DNA from 2 places in the Alteromonas sp. ABE4_545 genome. Region 2 is predicted to be linked to the other one. Evidence: predicted binding sites of a transcription regulator. Region 2 holds the regulator's gene; the other holds the start of a gene.

Region 1 (9,243 bases), on a different contig from region 2:
TTTGTTCAAATGCTGATGATCGCACTACAGATGCGGTCAGCCGTTTTATCGATAGCCAGCATTTAACCCATTCACCCGAACTTGTTTCCGATGATGAAGTCGGGGTCTTGAAGCAGTATTTTGTACTACAAAAAGACCTTGTGTCTGTACTATGGACTTATCAAAATGGTAATGCTTGGCAAGAGAGGTTAACGTTGTTACGGGTTGATGGTTCAGATTTTATCGAATTATCAACACGCGCTCTTTTGGGGCGGGTTGTTGCTGCGAAAACTTCAGAGAATCATTTATTAATTGATGTAGAACAGTATGCAGAGAGTGATCCAAGGTGCTGCCCGAGTATCAAAAAAACGCTGAAATTCAAAGTGAATGGTAATAGGCTTGAAAACGTCGTACCTGCGACTAACGATACACCACAGGTACTTTAAACAGTGGGCTTGCTCAAACGTCTATGTGATGCCTTGTGTTCAGTAAGGCATTCAACGTTTGCATTGTTAAGGTATCCATACACTTCTTGTTATGCCACGTATCGGCGAGAGGAACGGTGACCCCTTGATGATCCTTTTCGCCTACCATGACACCTGATTCTCCTTGCGAAATTGCTTCAATCGCCCGAATCGCAAGTTTAGTGGCGAGTAATCTATCTTGGCTGACCGGAGAGCCTCCGCGCTGTACATGGCCGAGGATCACGGGGCGGATTTCACTGGTTGTCAATTGTGACAGCTGTTCACACAGCGCATTGATCCCGCCAGGCCAGAGTTTTTCGGCCAAAACGATGATAAAACTTTCATGGCCGTAGCGTTGCTGATGCACGTTAATTTGTTCAATACACTGTGTCAATGTTCGCTCGGTGTCATGGAATAACTCCGGTAAAATGGCAAAGTTTGACGCCGACGCAATTGCGGCGTTTAACCCTAAAAATCCGGCATGACGGCCCATAACCTCTACTACGAATACGCGTTCGAAGGCTTCTGCGGTATCTCGAATTTTATCGATTGATGTCACGGCGGTTTCAATAGCGGTATAGTAGCCAATCGTGGCGTCTGTGCCGTAAATGTCATTGTCGATGGTGCCAGGTAAACCAATAATTTGCCCATTCCAAAATTGTGAGAGATGGACACCACCACGAAATGAGCCGTCTCCACCGATGATCACCAAGGCATCGATATTGTGAGACTCGAGATTTGCCGCGGCCAATGATGCGCCGTCATCAGTTTCAAATTGTTTGCAGCGAGCGCTGCGTAACAGTGTGCCACCGCGTTGTATATGGTTGTGAACCAGTCGGGTGTTTAATGGCTTGCTATCATTGTTGAGTAGTCCTTGATAGCCGTGTTCAAAGCCAAGAATGGTATAGCCTTTGCGTTCCGCTTCAATAACAAGCGCACGAATACAGGCATTCATGCCGGGGGCGTCTCCGCCTGAGGTTAATACAGCAATCCGTTTGGTCATTGTTTTTCCTCGTTTATGCGTGTTTTCGCGTTACAGTTTGTTACGTCTTGTGCGGAACTAAATACACGCTATAGTCATCCATTAGGGTACAGAGTGTGTTTCAATATATAGATTAACTTCAAAGGCTTAAGCTTGGCAGAAAAATCATCATCTACCAAGGATTCAGATCAAACACAGGGTGTATTCATGAAAAAAGCGTTGTTATTTATCGCTGTTATATTGCTTAGTGCGTGTTCGTCTAAGTTTGGTTACAACAATGCGGATTGGTTGATCTACTGGTATTTAGATGACTACGTAGAATTGACCAGTGATCAAGAAGACGTGTTCGATAAAAAAATGGCAGGCTGGATGCGCTGGCATCGCAACGAGGAGCTTGCTAAATACAAAGCGCATTTGTTGCAGGTAAAAGATGACGTATTAAACGGTAAAATGACTCCCGAACGTGTCACTTACCATTTAGATCAAGGGACATCGCATTGGGAACGAGTACGTGACCATTTATCGCCTCAAATTGCAGAGTTAGCCGCGACGTTAGACGCAAAACAAATCTCCTATTTTTTTGCTGCCTTAGAAAAAGAAAATAAAGAGGAAGAGGAAAAAATACGAGAAGCTGATGCATTAGATGATGAAGAGCGACTGTCGCGTCGAATTGAAGATTTACAACAAAATGTTGAAGGCTTTATTGGCAAAATGACGGAAGAGCAAAAGGCCATAGTGATCAAATATGCGCCCAACTTTACGTCTACAAGAAAAGATTGGTTGGCTTATCGACGCGACATTCAACAAGCCGCACGACAACTCTTCGCAACGCGTAATGACAACCCTCAGTTTGTTACTGATCTCAATGCGTTGATGCAAAACCCAGACGCTTATCGCGGTGAGCAGTATCAAGTCGAACGTCGCTTTAATCGCGTTGAATTTGGGCGTATGTTGTCAGAAGTATCAACTACGTTGACAAATAAACAAAAAGACAAGCTTATCGATGAATTAGACGGTATCATCGCCGACCTTAACGATTTAATGGAAGACAATGAGTGAACGACGCCGTTAGGCCGGGTTTAGGTTTATTTCTCTCTTTAATTACTGCGGTGTTATGGGGAGTACTACCGCTGTTTTTGACCGTTTGTTTACAAGCGATGGACAGCCCCACCATTACTGTTTATCGTTTTTTCACCGCGGCTGTGGTCGTCGCGGCTGTGCTTGCCTATAAACGCAAACTCCCAAAGCTAACTAGCTTTAGCGCACCCATTATTGGTTTGTCGGTGTTGGCAACGGTAATGTTGGTTATTAACTATACCTTCAATGTTATTGGGTTAATGTATCTCAGCCCTGGCAGTGTTCAGGTCCTCATGCAAATAGCGCCGTTTGCGTTAATGTTGGGAGGGGTGTTTTTCTACAAAGAGAGTTTTGCCCGCATGCAGCGTTGGGGCGCGGTATGCCTGATTGCAGGGCTCGCGTTGTTTTTCAATCAGCGATTACCGCAAATTATCTCGTCACCTTCAGAAGATGTCGTGGGTATTGGCATCATTGTGATCGCAGCGTTGACCTGGGCGGCCTATGCATTGTGCCAAAAAGTAATATTGAAACAAATGACGGCGATGCAATTAACCTTGTTTTTATATGTCATGGGATGCGTTATCTTGTTGCCTTTCGCCGAATTGCAGCACCTAGGAAATATGGATGCAGTTCAATTGTCTGCATTAGCATTTTGCTGTTTGAATACGCTAATTGGTTATGGTGCTTTTACGGAAGCCCTTAGGGTTTGGTATGCATCAAGAGTCAGTGCTGTGATCGCACTGGCACCTGTTTTCACATTTGTCTCAACCGCGGTGGCCGAGAGCCTATGGCCAGATCAGTTTACCCAACCAGCTTTAGGTTGGGTTGCATATGCTGGCGCTGCGTTAGTAGTCGGTGGCTCGATGCTTGCGGCGTTAGGGCGAGAAAGGTAAGCGTACTGTTATTTTTGATGCTTGATGTATCGTGTGAGATCTTCCAACAACCCGTCTAATTTTTGTTGGTGGTGAGGCTTGAGTGGCATGCCATCAACCGTTTTGAATACCTGTTTACATTCTCTGACTAGCACGGGTTCAGGTTTGGTGTTCATTGCGAGAATTTTTAAATTACATTGTAATAAATTAAGCGCTACGCCAGTATTCACTGGGGCATGTTCTTGTGCTTGAAGGAAGGCTATTCGCGCTTCTTCAAATTTCCCTTGCTGATAAAGCGTAATACCACGTTTGTTGTGAGTGGCGTAATCGGCTTGTTTTCGTTCTGCGCGATTTCTAATGCGTCCCATCAGATACTGGCTATTAGGATCTAATTCTGTGCCTTGCGCCTTTAATTGCGCCATTAAATTCGCGGCTTCTTCAAATTCACCTAAGTCGAACATGACCTTAAGGCTTTCTGGCGCAAACCCAGCTGGATATTCGTCATAACGGCGTTCTATTTGTAATTGTGAGCGCAACATTTCAGCCTTGGCTTCAATGAGTTTTCCATCGAGTAAAGACACGCGCGCATTGACCAATTTCTCAAATATACTGAGGTCAAAATCTTGGTTTACTTTTGACAAATTGTCATCAAATTGACTTCGGTGGATCAGAAGTAATGCTTCTTGCTGATAACGGTTTTTAACCCGCCGATCATCACTGGCCTCAGCGGCATCGAGAATACTTGCAATATGGTTGCACCAATGCTGAATATCTTGATGTACAGTGCGTTTAGACAACTCCCAAATTTGCAAACTGGATTCGGTTAATAACTCCCAATCCCCATTCTCACGAGCAATGCGGCAAGCGATATACTGTCGGTTAAGCGAGAGTGGCGATATTTTTATGGCCTGCTTAATCGCGGTGATGGCTTCTTCTTTATGCGTCAGTATACTTTCGCTTTCTGCCAGAATATCGTAGGCCTCTGCATTAAACCGATTGTGCACGAGAATTTGTTTCGCCAATTTGGCCGATTGTTCAGCATTCCCCTTGAGCAAATGGGTTTTCGCTAGCGCGATTTGTGTCCATAATGCCGGCATTGCTTTTTCATCGTGGGTCAACAAAGCAAGTGCATTATCTAATTGCTCGGTCTGCCAATACAATTCCACTAATACTTGCACACAATAGCGTTGATAAATACTACTTTGCTTCGCTAATCCTTTAACCAGCTTAATTGCGGTATAGATGTCGTCTTTAAACAGGGCGTCATACACTGGCAACATAAATTGGCGTTTAAGCCATGCACGATTAATACGGCTTTTCAGCTGAGCTTGTGAAAAGGGTTTGACGATATAATCATCTGGCCGGCGTTCAAGCGAGCCTAAAACCATTGGCCGCGCGCTATCCGCGCTCATGATTAAAAAGACAGTGCTGGCTTTGATCATTTTTCGAATGCGTAGTTCTTCGATTAACTCAAAGCCATTTTTCTTGTCAGCACCTAAGTGCAAATCGGCAATCACAACATCGAATTTTTGTTTTCTGCACATTGAGAGGGCTTGGTCTGCAGAATGGGCAATACCCACTTCTTTGGCACCAAGGTTGTTCACCAATCCACGTAATAGCAATAAAAACGGACGCTGATCTTCAATGATTAAAATCCGTTTATTTGCATAAGTCGTGGATGCAAAAGGCGTATCCTGTTTGTCATTAAGCAAAGGGTGCAAAAATGAAACCATGTATTATGTGATTATCGCTAAATTATGAACGTGCTTAAGTATTTTCACAACCTGTCGATAGCAATATCAATGAATCATCTTAATCTGAATAAGTGAAAGTACATGGCTGACATTGATCAAACTGTGGTTCGTGCGCCCTCAGGTATCGAGTGGCAGGGCACGCTTGCACGTACCGCTGGTCAAGGTGCGGCCTTCAATTTGTACTTAGCGTTGGCGCAGTCAGCTGATAGCCATATACATTTTGATGACAACAGTTCGTTGCCGGTTGAAGACGATTTTCCTCAGCGATTAAATCAATATCGCCGCCCGCCACTTAAAATTGATGAGGTGCGTGCTGAAATTCACAAAGCCTGGCATGAAGGGTTATATCACACCAATGAAGCTCAGCATTGTTACTTAAACTTGTGGCAGAGCATGCATCCTGATGCGCTATCTGTGCATGATGATCCGATGTTTATTACGCCGGATATTATCGAAAATTGTGATTTACAAGCTCAGCGCCGTTTGTCACGTTTACGTCAAACTGATAAAACAGCACAAACCAACGCGACAGAAGCTTACCCAACCGATGCCACACAACTTTCTGAGCTAATTGAACTGGCTAACTCTTTCTCTCTGGCAAGTTAGCGTGCATTGAATATCAACACATCTGGCACTTAGGCTTTAAAACTACGTCTCGCTCTGGTATATTGCGCGCCGCATTTTTGCACTGGTTTTACGTTCCAACTCGCAAAGGTAAATAATGATGAGTCAGTATGTAGTATGCGCAATGTATAAATTCGTTGCGTTAGAAGATTATCAAGCTATGCGTCAGCCACTGGTTGAAGCAATGGAAAGTTATGGCATTAAAGGGACATTACTCCTCGCTGAAGAAGGGATAAACGGCACCGTATCGGGTACAAGAGAGGGCATCGATGCTCTACTTGCTTATCTCAACAGCGATGCGCGCATAAACCCCATCTCTTTTAAAGAGTCGCTTCACGATACCCAGCCTTTTTACCGCACCAAGGTAAAACTGAAAAAAGAAATCGTGACCATGGGCGTGGAAGGTATCGACCCACGTCGCACGGTGGGTACGTACGTAAAACCTAAAGACTGGAACGCATTGATCAGCGACCCAGACGTGACCTTGATTGATACCCGTAATGTTTACGAAATCGAAATTGGTACCTTCAAAAATGCGGTAAACCCTGACACCAAAACATTTCGTGAGTTTCCGCAGTATGTAAAAGACAACCTCGACCCTGCAAAACACAAAAAAGTGGCGATGTTCTGCACGGGTGGCATTCGTTGTGAAAAATCGACTGCTTATTTGAAAGAGCAAGGTTTTGAAGAAGTGTATCACCTTGAAGGTGGCATTTTGCAGTACTTGGAAGACGTTCCTAAAGAAGAAACGATGTGGGAAGGCGACTGCTTTGTATTCGACAACCGTGTTGCAGTAAACCACGACCTTGAGAAAAGCGAATATGAACAGTGCTACGCGTGTCGTTTACCCATTACTGACGAAGACAAAGCCAGTGATAAATACGAGCAAGGCGTAAGTTGCCCACATTGCTATGGTACCCATTCTGAAGAACAAGTTGCGCGGTTCCGCGAACGTGAAAAGCAAGTTAACCTTGCCAGAGCGCGTAACGAAGAGCACGTGGGCACGGAAGCGCGTGATGCGATGCACAATCGTCGCCAGAAAAAAGCACAAGAGCAACGTGCTCGTGCAGAAGCGGCTAAGCAAAAGCAGTCGTAGACATGGGTAAAAGAGGGCGGTACACTGCCTTCAAGTTTTATTTTTAAGTGGAACAGGTCATGGAAACTCAATTATCAGCGGAGAAGATCGCTGAAATACAAAAGGATTTCAGTTTTTTCGATCGAGACGGCAACGGTCAGATCGATTTGCCCGAGTTCATTGAATTATTAACGGTTTTATCACCTAAAACTAAAGTCAGCAGTGTTGAAGACGGTTTTGCCTTAATCGACAGCAATGGCGATGGTTTTATCGACTTCGAAGAGTTCTTGTCGTGGTGGCAAGAGTCTTGGTGGGAATACTGATCAACCTATTTGGTCAATTCAATACCTAATAGAGAAGCCGGCGAATGCCGGCTTTTTTGTGACTGTTTTGACGAGAGACTCGGCCATTTACAACTATCCCAATTACTACATAGACAAGCCAACAAAGAAAATCCTCCATTTTTTTTCTACATAAGCGAATTAAGTTAAAAAAACTTATAATTCAATAGTTTCCCGACTATAACCAAAAGGCTGGATATGACATTCCAGCAAAATACTATTTCGGTTTTTCGAATTAGTGTTGAAGGTATCTATAAAACTTAAAAAATGAAAGGTGGATAGGTTCACAGCTCACCACCGAAAAATTATCCGGGAAACCACACTATGAAGACTAAAGTATCTATGCTGGCTCAGCAGATGCGATATGCACTGGCAACCACGGTTGCTGCAGGTGCATTGGTATCTACACCAGTTTTAGCGCAAGACGAAGAAGCTGATAACGGCGTTGTTGAGAAAATTGCGGTAGTGGGGTCACGTGCTGCACCTCGTTCAGCCACTGATTCAGCTGTTCCAGTAGACATTATTTCTGAAGAAGAATTTGTTAATCAAGGCGCCACTGATATGGTGTCAATGTTACAAACGGTTGTGCCTTCTTTTAACGTTAACGACCAACCCATTAACGACGCATCGACGTTAGTTCGTCCGGCGAACTTACGCGGCATGGCTTCAGATCACACTTTGGTGTTGGTAAACGGTAAGCGTCGTCATCGTTCAGCGGTCATCACCTTCTTGGGGGGCGGTTTGTCAGACGGTGCTCAAGGCCCTGATATCTCAACTATCCCAGCATCAGCGCTTAAGCAAGTAGAAGTTTTGCGTGATGGTGCTGCGGCACAATACGGTTCTGACGCCATTGCTGGTGTGGTGAACTTTGTGTTGAAAGATGATGCTGAAGGCGGCATTTTTGAGGCCCGCTCAGGCTCTTATTACGAAGGCGACGGCGATATGATGCAGTTGTCTGGCAATATTGGTTTACCACTAGGCGCTGATGGTTTTGCGAATATTTCAGCAGAGTACCGTACCGCTGATGCAACGTCTCGTAGCGTTCAGCGTGATGACGCCGCGGCACTTATTGAAGCCGGTAACACCTATGTGGCAGATCCCGCTCAGATCTGGGGAAATCCAGAAGTCAAAGACGACATTAAAATCTTCGCAAACTTCGGTTACGACTTAGGTGATAGCCAGCTTTACGCTTTTGGTAACTATGCGACCCGAGAAGTAGAAGGTGGATTTTACTATCGTAACCCACACACTCGCGGTGGTGTTTATGACGGTGGCACAGATGAAGACGGCAATGCATTATTGCTAGTCGGCGATTTAGATGGTGTAGGCACAGGTATTGAGTGTCCAACAGTTACCATTACCGACGGTAACGTGCTCGATGATAATGATTACCTCACTATTGCCGACAATTCCACTGCAGTGGGGGCAAACTGTTTTGCCTTCAACGAAATGTTCCCAGGTGGCTTTACACCACGTTTCGGTGGCACAGTAAATGATGCGTCATTTGTTTTTGGTACCAAAGGTGAATTTGGTAATGAAATTGGTTACGACGTGAGTGTTAACTTGGGTCGAAATGAAGTCGATTTCGCGATTAAAAACACCATTAACCCTTCTTTAGGTCCAGACTCGCCAACATCATTCAAACCAGGTAAATATATACAGTCAGAACAAACCCTGGACCTTGATTTGACTAAGCCTGTTGATGTTGGCTTGTCTGAACCGCTCTATTTCGCCGGTGGTTTTCAATATCGCCATGAGTCTTACGAAAGCATTGCCGGTGATGATGCGTCTTACGCCATCGGTAGCCTAGCGTCTCAAGGCTTTGGTATTGGTTCTAACGGCTTCCCTGGCTTGTCAGCGAAAAGCGCGGGTAAAGCCTCTCGTCACAACATTGCGTTTTACCTTGATGTTGAAACTTACCTAACTGAAGATTTGTTGTTAACTGCTGCATTGCGTTATGAAGACTTCTCAGATTTTGGTGACACTACCAAAGGTAAAGTAGCATTGCGTTATCAGGCCACAGACGGCATTGCGTTCCGTGGTGCTTATAGCACAGGCTTTAAGGCTCCGACTAT
Region 2 (9,243 bases):
CAAACCACCTAAAGTCACCGTAGTGGTCGTTTTTCCCACTCCGCCTTTTTGGTTTGCAATCGTCCAGATTTTCACGGATCTACTCCAGCGCCATACGCGTTATGTTTAATGTTGTAATTCTGTGAGTATACAACTACCAATGGCATCTAGGCTGATACTTTTTTGCGAAATATTGGCAGCAGCAACCGCTTGTGGCATCCCGTAAACCACACACGACGCCTGATCTTGCGCCCAGATAGTTGCGCCCAATTGCTGCAACTCTCTGCACCCTTCTCGGCCGTCGGCTCCCATACCGGTAAGAATAACCCCCAGTACATCGCCACTGTACACTTTAGCTAAACTTGAAAAAGTAATATCAACACTGGGCTTGTACCCCACTTTATCTTTGTCTGGCACATCGCACACCTGCAATGTGACATTTCTAAAGTCGCGCTTAGCCACAAGCTGTCTGCCACCTGGCGCCAAATAAGCACAACCAGGCTCTAACGTATCACCATTTACCGCTTCCTTAACCTTAATTTTGCAATAATTGTTCAAACGCTCAGCAAAGGCAGTAGTAAACGTGCCCGGCATATGTTGAACCAGAATAATTGGGTAAGGAAAATTTGCAGGTAACGCAGTGAGGACTTTTTGAAGCGCAACCGGTCCACCTGTCGATGCACCGATAGCAAGACACTGATAGCGCTTGCCAGTACGAGTGACCGATGACACTGATTGTTGTACTGGCGCATCGGCTCTGCCCGTTAACACACCTGATGAACGAAAGAACTGCTGCTTAGGCGCCGTTTTCGGTAGCGGCCTACGAGAAGGTGACGTTGTTGTGGGACTCGGTGCAGTAGAAGACGAAAATGCGCGTTTTACCCCTGCGCCTCTTCTCGCGATAAGGCGAACTTTCGCTCTTAATAACGTTGATGCTTCTTTTCTGTCCTGGGCGATGTCTTCGAATTTTTTAGGTAAGAAATCTAACGCACCGGCGTGCAACGCATCTAACGTTGCTTGTGCACCTTGATGCGTAAGTGACGAAAACATGAGTATGGGGACCGGATGTGAATCCATAATAGACTTTACTGCGGAAATGCCGTCCATTACCGGCATTTCTACGTCCATTGTCACCACATCGGGTTTAAGTGTTTTGACTTTTTCTAATGCTTCCCTTCCGTCGCGTGCTTCACCGATAACCTCGAGTTCTCTGTCTTCATTCAAGATTTGGCGTACACGGCGACGGTAAAAGGTCGAATCGTCCACGATAAGGACTTTATAGACCATGTAGACACTATTCCTCTGTTACAACCTATTTAAGTGCTTTTTTTGCGTAACGTTTCAACAAGCTTGGAATATCAAGGATCAAAGCAATACCACCGTCAGATGTAATAGTTGCACCTGCCATTCCTGGTGTACCTTGCAACATTGCATCTAAAGGCTTAATCACCACCTCTTCTTGACCAATCAAGGCGTCAACCACAAAACCAACTTGCTGTGTGCCCATTTGCACCACAACAACATGACCTTTTTCTCGGTCAATTTTCTTGGGCCCACGTATTAACCACTCGCCCAAGAAGAAGAGCGGAATAGCTTTAGAGCGCACTATCATAGTTAACTGGCCATCAACCGTATTGGTCTTTTTGATGTCCATATTGATAATTTCACTAACCGCACCAAGCGGTAATGCGAATGTTTGCTTGCCTACAACGATCATTAACGTTGGCAATATCGCTAGCGTTAGCGGTACTTTAATTTCTAAGCTTGTGCCTTTGCCTAACTTAGAGTCGATATTCACTGTACCATTGAGTTGGTTGATTTTGGTTTTCACCACATCCATCCCAACACCACGGCCTGAAATATCGCTGATCTCTGTCTTCGTTGAGAAGCCAGGGGCAAATATCAAGTTAAATGCTTCGACATCCGACATACGGGCCGCCGCATCGGCGTCTAATACACCGCGAGAAATCGCAATTTCTTTGAGCTTTTCAGGGTCCATGCCCTTACCATCATCTTCTATTTTCAGAAGAATATGGTCGCCTTCCTGAGAAGCTGAAAGCTTTACTATCCCCATACGAGGCTTGCCAGACGCTTGACGATCATCAGGCATTTCGATGCCGTGGTCCACTGAGTTTCTAACCAAGTGAACAAGTGGATCAGCCAAAGCTTCTACCAAGTTTTTATCTAAATCGGTTTCTTCACCCTCTAGCTCGAGTGTAATTTCTTTCTTCAAGCTTCGTGCTAAGTCTCGAACAACGCGAGGGAAACGGCCAAACACCTTTTTGATTGGCTGCATGCGGGTTTTCATCACCGCACCCTGCAGATCACCGGTAACAACGTCGAGGTTTGCAATCGCCTTCGACATGTTTTCGTCATTGGTGTTTATACCAAGACTAATAAGACGGTTGCGCACCAATACAAGTTCGCCCACCATGTTCATAATTTGGTCTAGACGTTTGGTGTCAACACGTACTGTTGTTTCAGCTTGTGGCGCAGCAGGTGCTGGCTTTTTGTCATCCTTTTTCGCTGCTACTGGTGCTGGCGCAGCGGGTTTAGCCGCCGCAGGCTTGGGCGCAGCCGCTTTAGGCGCTTCAACTTTTGGCGCAGCAGGCGTTGGCTTAGGTGCAGCAGGCGCTTTGGGTGGCGGAGGAGGCGGTGGTGGCGTTGATGCCGCTGGCGCTTCGGCCGTGTCGCCAATGCTCGGGCCTTTACCTTGACCATGAAGCTGGTCTAATAATGCCTCAAATTCGTCATCTGTAATTTCGTCATCACCACCGGTAAGGGCAACATCTTGAGTTGCAGGTTTACTGGCTGGCGGTGTCGCACTGGCTGCACTTGACGACGAAGCATCTCCAGCAAATTGACCTTTGCCGTGCAACTCATCAAGTAGCGCTTCAAATTCATCGTCTGTGATATCATCGCCATTGCTGGCAGCCGCTGCGGGAGCAGGAGCCGCTGGCGCAGAGGCGGGTGCAGCATCAGCTTTACCTGGTGCCCCACCTGAACCGTGTAGTTCGTCGAGCAAGGCTTCGAATTCGTCTTCAGAGATATCGTCGATACTGCCGCCGTCTGCTGTAGGCGCAGGCGTGTCGTCGATCACTAATTCGTCGTCGAGTTCAAACAGTGCATTGTCTGCGGGATTTTCTGCAGGTACTTCTTCAGCCGTAGGCGTTGGTTCAGCAGCAGCTTCACCAAAAATATTTTCACCTGGCTTTTCGGGTGCTGATAACTTGTGCAGTACATCGACAAGTTCTGGCGATGCCGGCTCTAGAGGATCTCGAGATTTTACTTTCTCGAACATTGCAACTACGACGTCCGTAGCTTGCAAAATCACATCCATCAGCTCTGGTGTCAGTGTACGCTGACCATTTCTCATCACGTCAAACACGTTCTCTGCACCGTGGCAGATTTCAACGAGTTCGGTTAACGATAAAAATCCAGCGCCACCTTTTACTGTGTGATAGCCACGAAAAATTGCGTTAAGCAAATCGGCATCACCAGGATTGTTCTCTAGATCAACGAGTTGCTCTTGTAATTGTTCAAGAATCTCTCCGGCTTCCACCAGAAAGTCTTGCAATATATCCTCGTCAACATCAAACGACATGCGCCAGCTCCCCTAAAATCCTAGGCTAGACAAAAGGTCGTCAACATCATCTTGTCCTGAAACAACATCGTCGCGTTCTTCAGCGTTAATGATGGGACCTTCTGCCACTACAGTGTTATCGACTTCTTCAGCTTTTTTGGCACTAGGCTTAGCACCGAGGTCTGAGTCGCCGAACATGGTTAGCATATTCACTAGGCTATCTTCAACTTCACCCACGAGTTCAATAACTCGGCGGATCACTTGGCCCGTTAAGTCTTGGTAACCTTGTGCCATCAGCACTTCGGTTAACAGCCCTGTAAGTTTGTTAGAGTCTTCAGATGCACCTTCTAACAAACTGTCTAGGTCTTGACATAAGGCTTTGAATTCACCTAATTCGATTTGACGCGTCATCAGCTTTTTCCACTCGGGCATTACCGCTTCAATTTTAGTCGATAATGCTTCCGCAATTGGCATACTTGCTTCAACGGCGTCCATAGTAGTATTAGCCGCTTTTTCAGTTTCTTCAATGACGTAGGTCAATCGAGTTTGCGCGTCAGGAATTTCTTCGTTCGCCAAGCCGTGAATTCGCTCATCGAGTTGGAAATTATTGAGTGCATCATGCAGTTGGCGAGTGAGTTTTCCAACTTCAGCAAAAAGCTCCACCGATTCCTTCATCGATGCGGCTTCGAGAATGGCATTTGCTGAGTCGTTGTCCCCTTTCTCGAGGTGAGCAACAAGCTGCTTTGCCTCGTCCAACGAAATGGGTACAGGTTTAGATATTGTCATCCAGCGTTCCTCTACTTAATTCGAATTCGTCTGGATTAACCTAAACGTTCAAAGATCTTATCTAGCTTCTCTTTGAGCGTTGCTGCAGTAAACGGCTTAACCACGTAGCCATTAACACCGGCTTGTGCGGCGGCAACAATTTGCTCTTTCTTCGCTTCCGCGGTCACCATTAATACAGGCAAGTGTTTCAATTTGTCGTCGGCGCGAATTGCACGCAACAAATCAATGCCCTGCATACCTGGCATGTTCCAGTCGGTCACCACAAAGTCAAAATCACCCTGTTGTAGCATGGGTAACGCGGTGCTTCCGTCGTCCGCTTCCTGGATATTGGAAAAGCCCAAATCTTTAAGCAGATTCTTTATGATACGTCTCATGGTAGAGAAATCGTCAACCACGAGAATTTTCATATTTTTATCCAAAATGGCCTCCAGTGAGGATATTGTTATCTGATATTAATTATTATTGATGAGTACAACGGTCTTGTTCTTGGGTTGTTTTACTCACCAGCTTGCCAGTTTTTCATGCGCGATTTTAATTTTAGCATGGCCTGACTGTGAATTTGGCTTACACGTGATTCACTCACATCAAGCACTTCGCCAATTTCTCTTAAATTTAATTCTTCATCATAGTATAGAGACAAAACAATGGCTTCGCGCTCTGGTAATGTAGTAATAGCATGTGCCAGCGCTTTTTGGAAAGCGCCTTGCATTAAATCTTCTAATGGTGAGTCACTACCTCGATTTTGCTCGGTAGCAATCACGTCTTCCGACACGCCTAAATCTTCAATACCAACCAGCTTACCCGCATTCACTTCACCTAACATCTGATGATATTCTGCAAGTGATACATTCATTTTAGCAGCTATTTCAGCATCTCTAGCATCTCTGCCAGTTTCTTTTTCAACTAAGCTGATTGCTTCGGTGATTGCGCGGCCATTTTTGTGCACTGAACGAGGTGTCCAGTCGCCTTTGCGAATTTCGTCAAGCATGGCTCCGCGTATACGAATACCCGCAAAAGTTTCAAAACTCGCGCCTTTGGCGCCATCAAAATTTTTGGCGGCTTCTAATAACCCGATCATGCCGGCTTGAATAAGGTCGTCAACAAGCACACTGGCTGGCAAACGCGCCATCAAATGATGGGCAATGCGCTTAACGAGAGACGCGTGCCGTTCGACTAACTGCGCTTTATCGGTTTGTTGTCTGTACGCCGCAGCTTTGCTGTTCACCGTTGACTTCCTGCCACCTTATTCGTCACCAGTTGTTCAATAAAGAATTCTAAGTGACCACCGGGTTGTGCCGGAATAGGCCACTGCAGTGCTTTGCTTGCCAGCTGTGTAATAGCAACAGCCGCAGGCGAGCCGGGGAAGGCATCAACAATGGCGCTTTGTTTGCGCACTGAACGACGCACGTTTTCGTCGAATGGCACTGTTGCCACTAGCTCAAGTGCGACATCCAAGAAACGGCCGGTTACTTTCGATAACTTGCTGAAAAGCTCTTGCCCTTCACGCATGTCTCTGACCATGTTAGCAACGACTTTAAACCGGAATACACCGTGCTCTCTATTGAGGATTTTTATCAACGCGTAGGCATCGGTAAGAGAGGTGGGTTCATCGCACACTACGACCATAATGTCTTGTGAAGCGCGAGAGAAACTCAACACCATATCTGAAATGCCAGCTGCGGTATCGACAATTAACACGTCGATTTGTGAACGCAATTCGCTGAATGCTCGGATGAGGCCTGCATGTTGAGTGGGTGATAACTCGGTCATAGACTGAGTACCCGAGGTTGCAGGGGCTATTTTAATCCCGTGGGGGCCGGTCACTAACACTTCATCAAGAGTGCATTCGCCTGAAAGCACGTGAGAAAGGTTTTTCTCTACGCGTAAACCGAGCAGCACATCCACATTGGCTAAGCCTAAATCGGCATCAAGCACCATCACGCGCTTTCCTTGCTTAGCCATTGCAATTGCTGTGTTTAGGGTAACGTTAGTTTTACCCACACCGCCTTTACCACCGGTAACGGCGATCACCTTGATTAATCGTGACTGATTCATTTTTCTTAAGCTACTCGCTTGATCTTCGATCATACTGCTCGTGCTGCACTTACCGCTTTGTTTTCATTAGTATGATTCAAACTGTACTTTTTATAAAGCTTTGCAGCGGTAGACACCAAAGATTTTGCATCGGCAACCTTAATATCTTCAGGAACTTGTTGTCCATCAGTCACATAACTGATTGATAATTGGCGTTCGATCGCAGTACTAATGATTTCTCCCAAGCTGTAACATTCATCGAGTTTGGTGAATATACAACCGTCCAACTGCATGCCGTCATAAGCATCTACTATACGTTGTAACGCAGGATATTGCGTATTTGCCTGCGCTACTAGGTATTTTCGTACCATTTGACCATTCGCTTGTTCGAGGGATTTTAGCTGACTAATCAAGCGACTATCTCTTTGGCTAAAACCCGCTGTGTCGATAAGTATAAGTCGTTTATGACGTAACTGAAACAGTTGTTCTGATAATTCCTCTGCTGTTTGCGCTTTTCTTACAGGACAGCCAATAATTTTGCCGTACGTGGCCAATTGTTCATATGCAGCAATACGATAGGTGTCAATCGTAATCATCGCAACCGATTCAACACCGTACTTTTGAGCATACCGAGCAGCCAACTTCGCCACTGTGGTGGTTTTACCCGTGCCTGTAGGACCAACAAGCGCAACAACGCCCTGATGACTCAAGATATCATTGTTATTAACCTGAATACGATTAGCCAAAAGTTTTAATAAATAAACCCAAGCGTCGCGTTCGCTTAATTCAGCGGGCGTGTAAGCCACCATTTGCTCCGCTAAACTCGTACTCAGGCCCATATCGGTTAAGCGCTGAACTAAATAACGCAACATTGGACGCTGCTGGCGTTGTTTTGAGTCCATCAAATCAGCCATTTGAAATTGCAAAACGTTGCGCAATGAGGCTATTTCATCGCGAATATCATTTAAGTCAGATGGCATTGCATTTGAGGCTTGTACAGGCTGTTCAACACTCTGCTGCTGGGGGCGTGGGTCAGGACGCATAGTAGCTTGAGTTTGATTGTCTTGTTGCAGCCAGCTCAATTCTTCTTCATCAGGTACATGTTGCTTGGGCGCGGCTTCTGCCTGTTTTTGCTTTTCCAACAACGCACGCAAGCTATCTGGGCCATCTTCACCGATAATCTCACTTAATGTGGGCAAGGGTTTCTCACCACCTGCTGTACGATTATTGCCCATGGTCGGTTTATTGGCGCTTGGCGCAGTAATTTTGGGCTCAGGGTCTTTATCGTAGGCTGCGACGAGTTCAATCCCGTCTGCAACTTTGCGATTAGACATGATAACAGCGTCGCTACCTAGTTCATCCTTTACTAGCTTGAGCGCTTCGCGCATATCTTTACCAAAAAAACGTCTAATTTTCATAATGACCTCTTAACACCTGACGTCAGGTTATTGACCCACTGAGCTGACAATTCGGATTTGCTTGTCGTCTGGTATTTCCTGATAAGACAGAACGTGCAATCCCATCACTGCGTTCTTCAAGAACCGTGACAATACAGGTCGCAACATACCAGACGTCAACAATACGGCAGGCTCTCCTGCCAATTCTTGTTGCTGACTCGCTTCTTGGAGTGAGCGCTGTAGCCTTTCAGCCAGTCCAGGCTCAATCCCAGCGCCATCATCTCCACCCGCTTGAAGAGACTGATGCAGCATTTGTTCCAACTCTGGCGCCAAAGTGATGACAGGTAGCTCTTTTCCGCCATTATTTATCTCTTGAACGATTAAACGCTTAAGTGCAATGCGTACTGCAGACACCAATACATCTGGGTCTTGGCTACGTGGACCGTATTCGCAAAGCGTTTGCACTATGGTGCGCATATCTCTAATTGGCACCCCTTCATAAAGCAATGTTTGTAAAACTTTTACTACCGTGCTCAATTGCAAGATGTCTGGTACTAAGCCTTCAACCAGTTTAGGATTGGATTTGGCCAGCATGTCTAACAACTGTTGAACTTCTTCGTAACCCAGAAGCTGATAGGCATTATTGGTCAACAATTGAGATAAGTGAGTAGCCACTACCGTGGAAGAGTCAACTACGGTATAGCCAAGTGTTTGTGCATGTTCTCGTTGTTTTGGCTTAATCCAAACAGCATCAAGGCCAAAAGCAGGGTCTTTTGTCACTTTACCGTCGAGCTTACCAAACACCTGACCGGGGTTAATCGCCATTTCTTCGTCGTGTTGAACCAGTGACTCTCCAATACTCACACCCAACATAGATATGGTGTACGTATTTGGGTCGAGATCGAGGTTGTCACGAATGTGAACCGGCGGAATAAGAAAGCCCAATTCTTGCGATAATTTCTTACGTACACCTTTGATTCGCGTAAGTAGCTCACCGCCTTGCGACTTATCAACCAGAGGAATTAATCGGTAACCGACTTCTAAGCCAATGGTGTCAACGTGTTGAACGTCATCCCACCCAAGCTCTTTGACTTCGGTTGGCGCGGTATTTTCTTGCGGTTTTATTGGTTGTGGCTTGGCTGCCTCTTCTGCTTTTCGCTTCGCTGCCCACGTTTGATAATATGCAACACCACCTGATAAGGCCGCAAAACCAAGAAAGGCAATATGTGGCATACCAGGCACTATCCCCATCACAAACAACACACCTGAAGAGATATAAAGCGCTTGTTGGTTGCCCAGCTGATTGCGTAACTCTTTGCCCATTTCTTGCGTTTCGTTTTCACGAGTAACAATAATTGCAGTCGCAACTGACAAGAGCAATGATGGAATTTGCGCCACCAAACCATCACCAATCGTCAAAATGGTATACACCTCAATGGCATCACCAAAACTCAATCCGTGTTG

The links. The regulator FliA, encoded in region 2, starts transcription of late flagellar genes. The targets are predictions, from matches to a motif close to CTAAAGNTNNNNNNNNNNNNGCCGATA.
Region 1: a site for FliA is predicted at 5,141-5,167, ahead of ACXAH6_RS14445 (VC2046/SO_2500 family protein). Genes of this name have one in related genera too.

The regions. Positions count from the first base shown of each region.
Region 1 is NZ_JBSWYY010000017.1:2,807-12,049, forward strand. Features, by position in the region: gene ACXAH6_RS14420 (hypothetical protein) at 1-425, shown strand, start outside; gene ACXAH6_RS14425 (ATP-dependent 6-phosphofructokinase) at 439-1,446, opposite strand; gene ACXAH6_RS14430 (DUF6279 family lipoprotein) at 1,633-2,484, shown strand; gene ACXAH6_RS14435 (DMT family transporter) at 2,481-3,395, shown strand; gene ACXAH6_RS14440 (response regulator) at 3,404-5,107, opposite strand; gene ACXAH6_RS14445 (VC2046/SO_2500 family protein) at 5,210-5,734, shown strand; gene trhO (oxygen-dependent tRNA uridine(34) hydroxylase TrhO) at 5,853-6,848, shown strand; gene ACXAH6_RS14455 (EF-hand domain-containing protein) at 6,908-7,150, shown strand; gene ACXAH6_RS14460 (TonB-dependent receptor plug domain-containing protein) at 7,493-9,243, shown strand, end outside.
Region 2 is NZ_JBSWYY010000004.1:114,876-124,118, forward strand. Features, by position in the region: gene ACXAH6_RS05665 (ParA family protein) at 1-75, opposite strand, end outside; gene ACXAH6_RS05670 (protein-glutamate methylesterase/protein-glutamine glutaminase) at 106-1,266, opposite strand; gene ACXAH6_RS05675 (chemotaxis protein CheA) at 1,292-3,583, opposite strand; gene ACXAH6_RS05680 (protein phosphatase CheZ) at 3,596-4,348, opposite strand; gene cheY (chemotaxis response regulator CheY) at 4,384-4,767, opposite strand; gene ACXAH6_RS05690 (RNA polymerase sigma factor FliA) at 4,845-5,573, opposite strand; gene ACXAH6_RS05695 (MinD/ParA family protein) at 5,570-6,436, opposite strand; gene flhF (flagellar biosynthesis protein FlhF) at 6,433-7,800, opposite strand; gene flhA (flagellar biosynthesis protein FlhA) at 7,828-9,243, opposite strand, start outside.